Regions from separate parts of the Paenibacillus sp. FSL R7-0345 genome, predicted to be linked through region 1. Evidence: riboswitches for the same ligand, from Rfam matches in the RefSeq annotation. Region 1 holds a riboswitch; the other holds the start of a gene.
The links. A riboswitch is a leader RNA that binds a small molecule or an ion and turns the genes downstream of it on or off. The one in region 1 is predicted to bind S-adenosylmethionine.
Positions count from the first base shown of each region.

Region 2: another riboswitch for S-adenosylmethionine. It lies ahead of NST84_RS25290 (methionine ABC transporter ATP-binding protein); the one in region 1 lies ahead of metA (homoserine O-succinyltransferase).

Region 1 is NZ_CP152002.1:2,057,801-2,063,404, reverse strand. It holds gene NST84_RS08610 (PLP-dependent transferase) at 1-1,047, opposite strand, end outside; gene metA (homoserine O-succinyltransferase) at 1,096-2,013, opposite strand; SAM riboswitch class I at 2,125-2,252, opposite strand; gene corA (magnesium/cobalt transporter CorA) at 2,650-3,585, shown strand; gene NST84_RS08595 (HRDC domain-containing protein) at 3,662-4,681, opposite strand; gene NST84_RS08590 (ROK family protein) at 4,846-5,604, opposite strand, start outside.
Region 2 is NZ_CP152002.1:5,856,518-5,862,121, forward strand. It holds gene NST84_RS25280 (MetQ/NlpA family ABC transporter substrate-binding protein) at 177-1,055, opposite strand; gene NST84_RS25285 (methionine ABC transporter permease) at 1,110-1,778, opposite strand; gene NST84_RS25290 (methionine ABC transporter ATP-binding protein) at 1,778-2,794, opposite strand; SAM riboswitch class I at 2,895-3,038, opposite strand; gene NST84_RS25295 (Cthe_2314 family HEPN domain-containing protein) at 3,133-3,879, opposite strand; gene NST84_RS25300 (UbiD family decarboxylase) at 3,942-5,604, opposite strand, start outside.

The DNA.
Region 1 (5,604 bases):
AATCTCTACCGGAATGTCGGCATGAGTCTGTACGGCCGGATAAGTCATAAGGGACTCAACCCCGCCCAGACTCTCGGCAAAAGCGATCAGCCGGATGTGGCGGAGCAGCGGCTCCACGTAACGGGCATCTTTTACCTTAAAGGAGAAGATGCCTGTGTTGCCTGAGGATTGGCGATTCTGAATTTCATATCCCGGATGATCCGGCAGACCCGGATGGAACACCTCTGCCACGGCCGGATGCTCCAGCAGATAATGGGCAAGGGCCAGCGCATTGCTCTCATGACGTTCCATGCGCAGAGCCAGCGTCTTCATGCCCTTCATCAGCTGGTAGCTGTCATTAGGTGCAAGCACGGCTCCAAGGGAGTTATGCAGAACGGCCATTTCAGCAGACAGCTCAGCACCTTTGGTTATGATCAGGCCGGCAAGCACATCATTGTGGCCGCCCAGGTATTTAGTCGCGCTGTGCACAATGATATCCGCTCCCAGCTCCAGCGGGCGCTGGAAGAACGGGGTAAGCAGCGTATTGTCTACAATCGTCAGCAGCCCGTGATGGCCTGCCCATGTACACACTGCCTGGATGTCAGTAATCATCATCAGCGGATTGGTCGGCGTCTCGATGAACACTGCCTTTGTCTCCGGACGGCGGGCTGCTTCCAGTCCGTCAAGGTCATTGGTATCCACATAGGAGGCTGTAATACCGTACTTGGACAAAATCCGTTCCAGCAGACGGTAGGTCCCGCCATAAAGGTCAAGGGAAACGACCAGGTGATCCCCCTGTCCGAATAAGGCAAACACCGTGGTCAGTGCAGCCATGCCGGAGCTGCAGGCAAAGCCGGCATCACCGGACTCCAGCTCAGCCGCAGCCGTTTCCAGCACGGACCGGGTCGGGTTTTTGGTACGGATATAGTCAAAGCCGGTGCTTTGTCCAAGTCTCGGGTGGCGGAATGCCGTTGCATTATAAATCGGGTAATTAACTGCTCCGGTAGCGGGATCTTCCTGTGAGCCTATTTGCGCAAGTCTGCTTTCAATCCTCAGTTTCTCGTCCATCGGTGAGCCTCCTAAATGTGGTGGTGAAAATTGGTTTGCTTCTATTTATTAAATGATAGGGCCAATGTCGTAGGGTGTCTCCTGGTATACATAGTAATTGAGCCAATTGGCAAACAATAAGTTGGCATGGGCCCGCCATATCGCCGGCGGTGTCCGCTGCGGGTCATCCTTAGGGTAATAGTGCTTAGGCAGCGCAACTTCCATACCCTTGGCGACGTCACGGTCATACTCCCATTTTAACGAGAACGGATCATATTCGGAATGCCCGGTTACAAAAATCTGCTTGCCGTCATGGGTCGCCACAAGATATACTCCGGCTTCCTCCGATTCAGCCAGAATCTGCAGCTCCGGATTAGCTTCAATATCCTCACGCGATACATCGGTGTGGCGGGAATGCGGAACATGGAACACTTCGTCAAAGCCGCGCAGCAGCTTAACATTATTATGGCTCACCGTGTGCGAGAACACTCCAAAGCATTTTTCGTCAAGACTTACCTTGCGCACTCCGAAGTGGTGGTACAGGCCAGCTTGGGCCGCCCAACAGATGTGCATAGTCGATGTAACGTTATGTTTGCTCCATTCAAAAATCTGCTGCAGCTCTTCCCAGTAATTCACATCCTCGAACTCAAGCTGCTCTACCGGAGCTCCGGTTACAATCAGGCCGTCAAAGCGGCGGTGGCTGATTTCATCAAAGGTTGTATAGAAGCTCTTCAAATGCTCCGCAGAAGTATTCTTGGAGGTATGGGAGCTGGGATGAAGCAGGACTACATCGACCTGGAGCGGAGAGTTACCGATCAGGCGCAGCAGCTGCGTTTCGGTCGTTTCCTTGGTAGGCATCAAATTCAGGATGGCGATCCGCAGCGGACGGATATCCTGGTGAAAAGCCTGGCTTTCATCCATTACAAAGATATTTTCTCCGGATAATACTTCTTTGGCCGGTAAACTGTCAGGGATTTTGATTGGCATTGCTGTGTCCACTCCTTATTCGAATTAGTACCTGAGTTTGAACTGAATTCTATGCAAAAATGACCTTTCCCGCACGCGAGAAAGGTCATATAGGTTCAGTCATATGCGCCTCTCTCATCTGCCAGAGCCAGTGCCGGGCTGCATGCCCTGCATAGCTTCCGCAAGAATTAGCACCGTGCGTATACACGCCGGTTGCCGGGTTTCATAGGGCTAGTCCCTCCACCTGCTCTTGATAAGATTAAGCTGTATTCAATTTTTTTCTTAAAATTCACTTTAAATCATGAACCTGCTTTTCGTCAAGTCCATACAATGCTGAAGAGCCCTTAAAATGTAAAGAATTTTGCTTGAAAGAGGCATACCCCGGCGTTATACTAGACAAGTGTTTCAAGGCACAAGTGACGAAGAACAGAGGTGAGAGAAGAATGGAAGGCGACCCGGGTACGCAGTTAAGCGTGCAAAGTGAGCAACCACACAGGATTAGCATCAGCTTGCCGGCGGCGGGAGCACTATTTCTTCATGCTCTCGAAACGTCATTTTGGCCCGTTCATTGATTGTACCGCTGGCCAAGCTGATTTTTTCCGTGTGCTTTAATTAGCATAACCCTGGAGAAGACCGGGGACATAAGGAGTGAATCAGATGAAAATCCGGCTGGTAAACGCAGGGGTTTTTACCCCGATCGATGATATTGAAGCAACACTGACTGCCCCCGCAGAGGGATTCTACTGGATCGACGCTGATGATGAGGATCTGGAGCTGCTCCAGCCCCTGTTCAATCTGCATGATCTGGCGGTAGAGGACTGCCTCAGTGAAGAGGAGCAGCGGCCAAAGATTGAAATTTATGAGAGCCATTATTTTATTGTAGTTAACAGCATCCGGTTTGATGACGAGGAAATTTTCCTCCGGGCACTGAACGTATTCCTGGGCAGACATTACATTATTACTGTCACCAAACAAAAAATTCATGAGCTGCGCGTCCTGAAGCCCATCCTGTGGGAGCAGGAGGTCAGCGAGCCTGACCGCTTCCTCTACCACCTGATCGACATCGTTGTAGACAATTACTTCTCTGTCGGTGACCGGATTGAAGCGCGGATTGAGAAGCTTGAGGAAGATATCCTGATGCATACCAAGAAATCGCATCTGAGCGAGATTATCGGTCTGCGCAGTGAAATTCTGTGGCTGAAGAAGATGCTCGGGCCGCAGAAGGAAGTTATCAACACCCTGAACAAAAAGGACCTGCGACTGATCGATGACCAACTGCAGAAGTATTTCAGCGATATTTATGAAAATGCGGTCAAGATCTCTGAAACCTTTGAGACCTACCGCGACCTCATGGGCAACTTACGCGAAGCTTACCAGTCCAGTATTGCTAACCGTGCCAACGAAATTATGAGAGTATTTACTGCAATAACTACCATATTTATGCCACTTACCGTCATTACCGGTATCTACGGGATGAACTTTGACAATATACCTGAAACCCATTCGCAATACGGCTACTACGGCGTAATTGCTGTGATGGTTACGCTCGGCTGCGGAATGCTGGTGATCTTCCGCAAGAAGGATTGGCTATGAACGATAACGGACGAATACGCTACGGCGAAGGCTACCGCTACTGTAAAGTATGGGGGAACCTTCGCCTTTTGTATTTCTAATAGCTCACAGCTTCGCCGATTGTCTGCAGCTGGCGGTCCCGCCGGAAGCGGATGCGGATCAGCCGCAGGCGTTCATAATAAAGATCCAGCCCCTCTGCCGGGGAGAAGTTATCCCCATACGCCTTGTACAGCGCCGGCTTCAAAAAGGTATCACCCATCAGCTCATAAGCCATCCAGATGCTGTTCTGCTCCTCGGCTGAAACCTCCTTCAGCTCATTCTCGATCAGCTTCTCAACAGAATACCCCTCCTTCTCCAGCTCTTCTACAGCTTCCAGCACTTCACGCCGGCTGATTCCGCCGGTGGCCTGCAATTGCTCCATGCCAAGTCCGTTCTCGATCCCCTGCAGCAGGATACGGCGCAGCCGCAGCCGTTCAAGCTGCTTCTTGTACTTGATTTCCTTCTGCTTGTAAAGCCAGGACGAGAATGCCTCCTCCTCCACTGCCTCATGCACCCAGTTCAGCGGATAGCTGTGCTCGCGCGGAATAGCGGCAGTAATACTGAGCCAGTCGCTGCCATGCTGCGAAACCTTGCCTTCCCCTATTCCCGGTATCTGCAGCAGCTCCGTTTCCGTATGCGGCAGATAGGCGCTGAGCATGCGCAGCAGACGGTTGCTGGCGAGAATATACGGTGCCTTCCGCTCACTGGAGGCTTTACCCCGCCGCCAGGCGCAAAGCTCATCATAAACAGCCTGATTTCCGTGATGTTCACTGTAATACTGCAGCTTCAGCTGCTCCCGGTTACGCCCAGCCAGCGTTTCCTCTTCATGAAAAGCCCCGTCAATCAGCGGACGGTAGCCGTCGCCCATCTTCACTGCCAGTTCATGCCTGTAGACGCACAGCATTTCGGTCCACGAGCCGCCCTCATACCAGATATGCTCGTCAATTTCATGGCTGCCGGAGAAATCCCGCCATCCGATCCGCCAGACCCCCTCCTCCTCGCCGATCCAGAGCTGGGCATAAACCTCCTGATCCGCTCCGGACATTCTCGATAACCGGTTTAAAAATACAATCTGCATAGGAATCCCTACTTTCGTCGTCATACAGCACGCATTCGCATAACGCATAACGCAAAAAAAAGCACCTCCCCCACGAAAATCGTGAAAGAGGTGCTTCCTCGTAAATGCTATACTGTTAGAAACTACAATACCATATATTTCCGTACAGTCAATCTCTTTTTGAATCAGGCTCCGGCAAGCGCCAGTTTAGCAAGTCCGAGTGCTCCCACCAGTCCGGCATTGTCGCCAAGCTGCGGCGGAACAATGTAGCTGCCGATTTCCTGGTTCAGCGCAGGATGCTGGACATAGCCGCCGAGCAGCTCCTGCAGCTTGGACTGAATTAGCGGGAACAGCTGGCTCTGCTTCATAACGCCGCCGCCCATAACGATCTTCTGCGGCGACAGCACCAGCACATAGTTCATCAGTGCATGAGCCAGGTAGTGGGCTTCCATCGCCCAGGCCGGATGATCTGCAGCCAGCTCGCCGGCAGGCTTGCCCCAGCGGCTGCCGATTGCAGGACCCGCCGCCAGGCCTTCGAGGCAATCCCCATGGTACGGGCAGAATCCGCTGTAGGTGTCCTCCGGATGGCGCGGCACCAGAATATGCCCCATTTCCGGATGGGACAGGCCGTGAATCAGCTGACCGCCGATAACCGCACCGGCTCCAATGCCTGTACCTACAGTAATATACAGACAGCTGTCCAGACCCTGGGCAGCTCCCCAGGTAGATTCACCAAGAGCAGCCCCGTTAACATCGGTATCAAAGCGGACCGGCACATCAAACTGCGCCGCAACCGCACCAACCACATTATATCCTCCCCAGTGAGGCTTAGGTGTAGTAGTGATATGGCCGTATGTAGGACTGCCCAATACAGGGTCGATCGGCCCGAATGAGCCGATTCCGATTGCTTCAACCTTTTTATCGGAAAAATAGTCCAGCACCAG
Region 2 (5,604 bases), 3.2 Mb from region 1:
TATACAATCCCGCTTTCCTGAATCAGGGGAGCGGGATTTTTTCTATTATAGAGGATTTCATCCGGTGCCACAACCCGGGGTCTGCCGGTCAAGCACAAAAGAGGCTGTCCGCAAGGTCATTAGATAACCTTGCCGGACAGCCTCTTGTTCATTCAGGAGCCGCGTTAGTCAGCAGCTTAAAATGCAGGGATAATGGCACCTTCATACTTTTCTTCGATGAATGCCTTAGCTTCTGCAGAGTTCAGGGCTGCAGCCAGCTTCTGGATTGCATCGGAATCCTTGTTGTCAGGACGGGCAACCAGCAGGTTGGCGTAAGGAGAATCAGCACCTTCGATGAACAGGGCATCTTTAGTTGGAACCAGGCCGGCATCAAGTGCAAAGTTAGTGTTGATCAGAGCCAGGTCTACTTCATCCAGCTGGCGTGGCAGCATTGCTGCATCCAGTTCGATAATTTCCAGGTTCTTAGGATTTTCAGTGATATCTGCTTTGGTGGAAGTGATGTTAGTGTCATCCTTCAGCGTGATCAGACCGTTCTTAGCCAGCAGGATCAGCGCGCGTCCGCCGTTGGTTGCATCGTTAGGAATAGCTACCTTTGCACCGTCAGCCAGTTCGTCAACCGATTTGATCTTCTTAGAATAAGCGCCGAATGGCTCAACGTGAACTGCAGTTACAGAAACCAGGTCAGTACCGTTTTTTGTGTTCTGGTCATCCAGGTAAGGCTTGTGCTGGAAGAAGTTCGCATCCAGTGCTTTCTCAGCCAGCTGTGTATTAGGCAGGATGTAGTCAGTGAATTCTTTAACTTCCAGCTTGATGCCTTGAGCTTCAAGCAGCGGAGCGATTGCGTTCAGGATTTCGGCATGCGGTACAGGAGATGCGCCAACAACAAGTGTTACTGGCTCAGCAGCAGGTTCAGTTGTCGGTTCAGCGGAAGCGTCCGCTGCCGGTGCGTTGGTTGCTGCAGAGTTCGCAGCGTTATTAGCAGTGTTATTGTTGCCGCAAGCAGCCAGCACCAATACCAAAGTCAAGCTGAAGAACGTAAGTAGTACTTTTTTCATCTGTAAATCCCCCTCAAAAATGTGTTTATGAATAAGGCTATATATGGAAGTACCTTATTTCCGGGTAAAATGCCGGACCAGCCTGTCACCGGCCATTTGCAGCAGCTGAACTAGTATAACCATCAGCACTACAGAGATAATCATGACTTCCTTCTCATAGCGGTAATAACCGTAGCGGATCGCCAGGTCACCAAGACCGCCGCCGCCGATCATCCCCGACATTGCGGTATAGGAGACGAGGGTTACGAGCGTAATCGTTACGCCGGCCAGCAGACCCGGACGGGCTTCCGGCAAAAGCACCCGCATGACAATCTGGCCTGTGGAAGCACCCATACCCTGTGCCGCTTCAATTACCCCGCGGTCTACCTCACGCAGCGAGGTCTCCACCAGTCTTGCAAAAAACGGGGCCGCACCGATAACCAGCGCCGGAATCGTTCCCAGTACGCCAATCGAAGTGCCCATAATCGTCTTGCTCAGCGGAATCAGAGCGACCATCAGAATCAGGAATGGAACAGAGCGCAGAATGTTTACAAGCAACGATAATACCGAGTAAACAACTCTGATAATACTGTTATTTGATCTTCCCCATAAATATAACACAATTCCGAGTGGTAAACCAAGAATAATTGTGAAAATTCCGGAATAAGCCAACATTTTTAATGTGGCACCTGATGCTTCAACCATTTCCTGCCAATTTATATCATTAAAATTGAGACCGCCCATTACGAAATCACCTCCACATCAAGTCCTTGTGCCGCCAGCTCGGTAAGCGTCGCGTCAATCGCGCCAGGCTCCCCTTCAAACCGGACAATCAGCTGGCCATACGGCACATCCTTGATGGTTGAGATCGTCCCCTGGAGAATGGCAAAGCTGACACCTGTTCCATGCACCACATCAGACAGGATAGATTCGTATGTCTTTTGCCCCAGAAAAGTAATCTTGACCGCTTTCGCGTTCCCCCTGTTTCCAGCTTCCAATGCTGCTTTCAGCGGACCGTCCTGCTGGGTTTCACTGCGGATAAAGTCTTTAGTCACTTCATGCTTGGGCTTAAGGAACACCTCAGCCACTTCACCCTGCTCTACAATCCCGCCGCCGTGAATAACAGCCACCCGGTCGCAGATGCTCTGAATGACATGCATTTCGTGGGTTATCAGCACAATGGTCAGGTGGAATTTCCGGTTAATGTCGAGCAGCAGACGCAGTATGGAATCCGTAGTCTGCGGGTCCAGCGCCGAGGTGGCCTCGTCGCAGAGCAGCACATCAGGGTCACTGGCCAGCGCCCGGGCTACACCGACCCGCTGCTTCTGTCCGCCTGAGAGCTGGGCCGGATATTTGTTAGCATGGTTCTCCAGGCCGACCAGTGCCAGCAGCTCCTTGACCTTCTGGTCAATATCAGTCTTCGCTGTTCCTGCCAGGCGCAGCGGAAAAGCGATATTATCATACACCGTTGCTGAAGACAGCAGGTTGAAATGCTGAAAAATCATTCCGATTTTGCGCCGTTTCTCCTGAAGCTGCCCTTTGCCGAGCCGGGTCAGCTCAACACCGTCTACCCAAACTTCGCCTGTAGTCGGACGTTCGAGCAGGTTGATGCAGCGGATCAGCGTGCTTTTACCAGCGCCGGAGTGGCCGATTACACCGAAAATCTCACCTTTTTTAATGGACAGATTCAAGTTCGAGAGCGCTGTGGCAGCCTTGCTGCCTTTGCCGTACACTTTGGTCAACCCTTTCAGCTCTATCAATTTCCGTCGTTCCCCCTTTATTCTGTACCCCGATATTCAAAAAAGACCCCTTTCGATCATTGCGGATCGCAAGAGGCCCTGTGCGTATATTTACAATGCCTTCTCATCTGCCAACGCCCGAAACTGTGCCGCATTGTAGGAATTAGCACCATGACATTTATAAGCAGCATATTTAAGAACATACTGTATACAAATCGGTTGCCGGGCTTCATCGGGCCTATCCCTCCGCCGCTCTCGATAAGAAAAATATGGAGTTACATGTCGCAGAATGTAAGAATATAATGCAAGCCTAAGTATAGTAAGTTTCCGCTTTTTTGTCAAAGGGAGATTTTGTCGCTTTAACGTGACTCTGTCCCGGCGTGTTTTTGAGCCATAGTCTTGTTCTTATGCCATTGTTCATTGCTGTAACGAAAGGCTGCACATAAGGATTTACAGACCATTTCCACCCCTTGTTTCAAGTCCTCCAGATGGCTGTCGAGATCCTCCAGTCTGATTTTGTCATGCAGCCCCTGGTGCCTCTGCCACAGATCATCCTGCATTTCAGCATTCATATAATGAATTTCCGCGTTGCGGCGCTTGCGCAGATTCTGCAGCGGCTCCCGGTAGGAGTCCTTGATCCCCTCCAGCTCATCAGAAAGCGGAATATGCTCCTTCAGCAGCTGGAACTGCCGCAGCACCGTGAAATAGGAGAAATGTGCATTATTCTGGCTTGTATTCAGATTGTACAGGCTGTTCAGGACGGTTCCCAGCTTGTCGAGCAGCGAGAAGACACGGATAAACCCGTTTTTGTAAAAATAGACGTAACGCGCATAATCCCCCTGCTCCTGAACAGACATATCATCCATGTAACCGGCGACAACCCGTTTCCGGTAAAAGCCGGCGGCAAAGCAGCTTTGCTCCAGCTCATCCAGCGAGGAGATCAGACCGCGCGTCCAGATCTCCAGCTTGCGGAATTCGTGGTCATGATCCTCATGGGCATTCATCTCCTTGCGGAGCATGGACGCCACCTCTGCCATGTTATCCATCGCTTCGGCCAATACGCCGCTGTTACGGCGCGGAGGCTCCCCCAGTAAGATCCGCAGCATGACTTGTCCCCCTTAAAATAACAAGAATATAATTTCAGACTTAATGAAACAGTAAATGAATGTTACTGCTGAAAATAATGCTTCCAGTTACGGTCAACCAGATCCAGGGTGCTGCTGCATGGTATTTGTTCCGGCTCATATCCCGGTTTCATGCGTGCATCAATTACAATCGGCAGCTGGTAGCTGATTCTGTGCTGTCTGATTTCAGATGACGCATAAATGTCATCGGCCGGATTAAACCGGGTAAATATGGTCCATAAAAAGGAGCTTTGGGTACGCACTGCATCAGCCGCCTTATCCGTCACAATGACCAGCGGCCAGGCCGTTTGCTGTGCACGGAGTGCAGCGTTCAGCCGGACGGGCAGCTCCGGGTCTTCTTCATAGGATGCACCGGAAACGGCTAAGCATCCCCCGCAGTAAGGAATAACCTCAGAAATTCCTGGCAGCGTTCCCTCTGTATAGGTGTGCGGAAGCTTACGTATGGCACGTCCTGTGCCCATCAGCACTGCCTGGCTGCCGGGACCCGGCTCCTCCCCGTTCCGGGCTGAACTTCCAAAGATATACAGGCCGTCAGCCGGATCGAAGCGTTCCAGCACATTTTCCAGCAGTACAGGCAAATCGGAAAAAGCAGCCGGCTCGCTTGTAAGCAGCAGCAGCCGGCTCCCCGATAGCTGGCGCTCGCTTAATATGCGGAAGGCTGTACCCAGCACCTCCTGATGGGAGCTGTCCCCCACAATCGCTGCAGCGAGACCGTTCGGGCCGGATTCGGAATAAGTCCAGAAGGCATTCACTGAAGGGATCGCAAGTTGGTGTACCGGGGAAAGAAGCTGCTGGAGATAATCGACCAGATAGAAATTGTCTTCCTGCGGAGAAACGGCAATGGTCGCAGGATAAACCGCGTCTTTGCGGTGCCAGATCCGCTGGATATGCATAACCGGAGCCTGGTGCGGAGCGGACTTAGGCGGTACCAGGCCGCGCAGGGCAAACTCCGCCTCAGCCGGAATGGAGTGGCCGCCCAGCGGGTCCTTGACCATCGGCAATCTGTTTCCAAGCACCAGTGAAGCCAGCACCAGATCCGGCAGCCAGACCGTGCGGGATGCACTGGCCGCCGCCAGCAGCGCAGGCGGGCCTCCCATAAACACGGAAACCGGCAGTGCTTCGCCCATGGCCGCAGCCTCCTGATGGAACAGCCCTGCTCCCTGATGTTTATTCCAGTCCATCACAGCCGTGCTGTCGTCGGTTAGCTTCAGCCTGTGCATGCCCAGGCTGTGTTTGCGCGGATCAGCCAGGCTCTCGGTATAGACAAGCGGAAGCGTAATGTAAGGCCCGCCGGCCTCCTGCCAGCTGGTAACCTGCGGCAGTTCACTCAGCGGATTGTTCGTCCGGCAGGCCCCGAGGACCGGAGCTTCGCCCTGAGGCACATGCTTTATGCCTGTTTTCAGCAAATTGAAAACCAGCTCCTTCTCTTTCCACAGGTTAGGGAATGAAGGGGGCAGCAGGGTATCAGCTGCTCCGGCTACTGCTTTCAGCAGCTGCTCCGGTCTGGTGCCAAAAGCTCTGTCCACGCGCCGGGCCGTCCCGAACAGGTTGGTCACCACCGGGAACGGGGTTCCTTTTACATTGGTAAACAGCAGCGCCGGCCCTTCCTCCCGGACCACACGCCGGTGAATTTCCGGCAGCTCCAGATAAGGGTCCACCAGAGCTTCTATAACCGCAAGCTCTTTA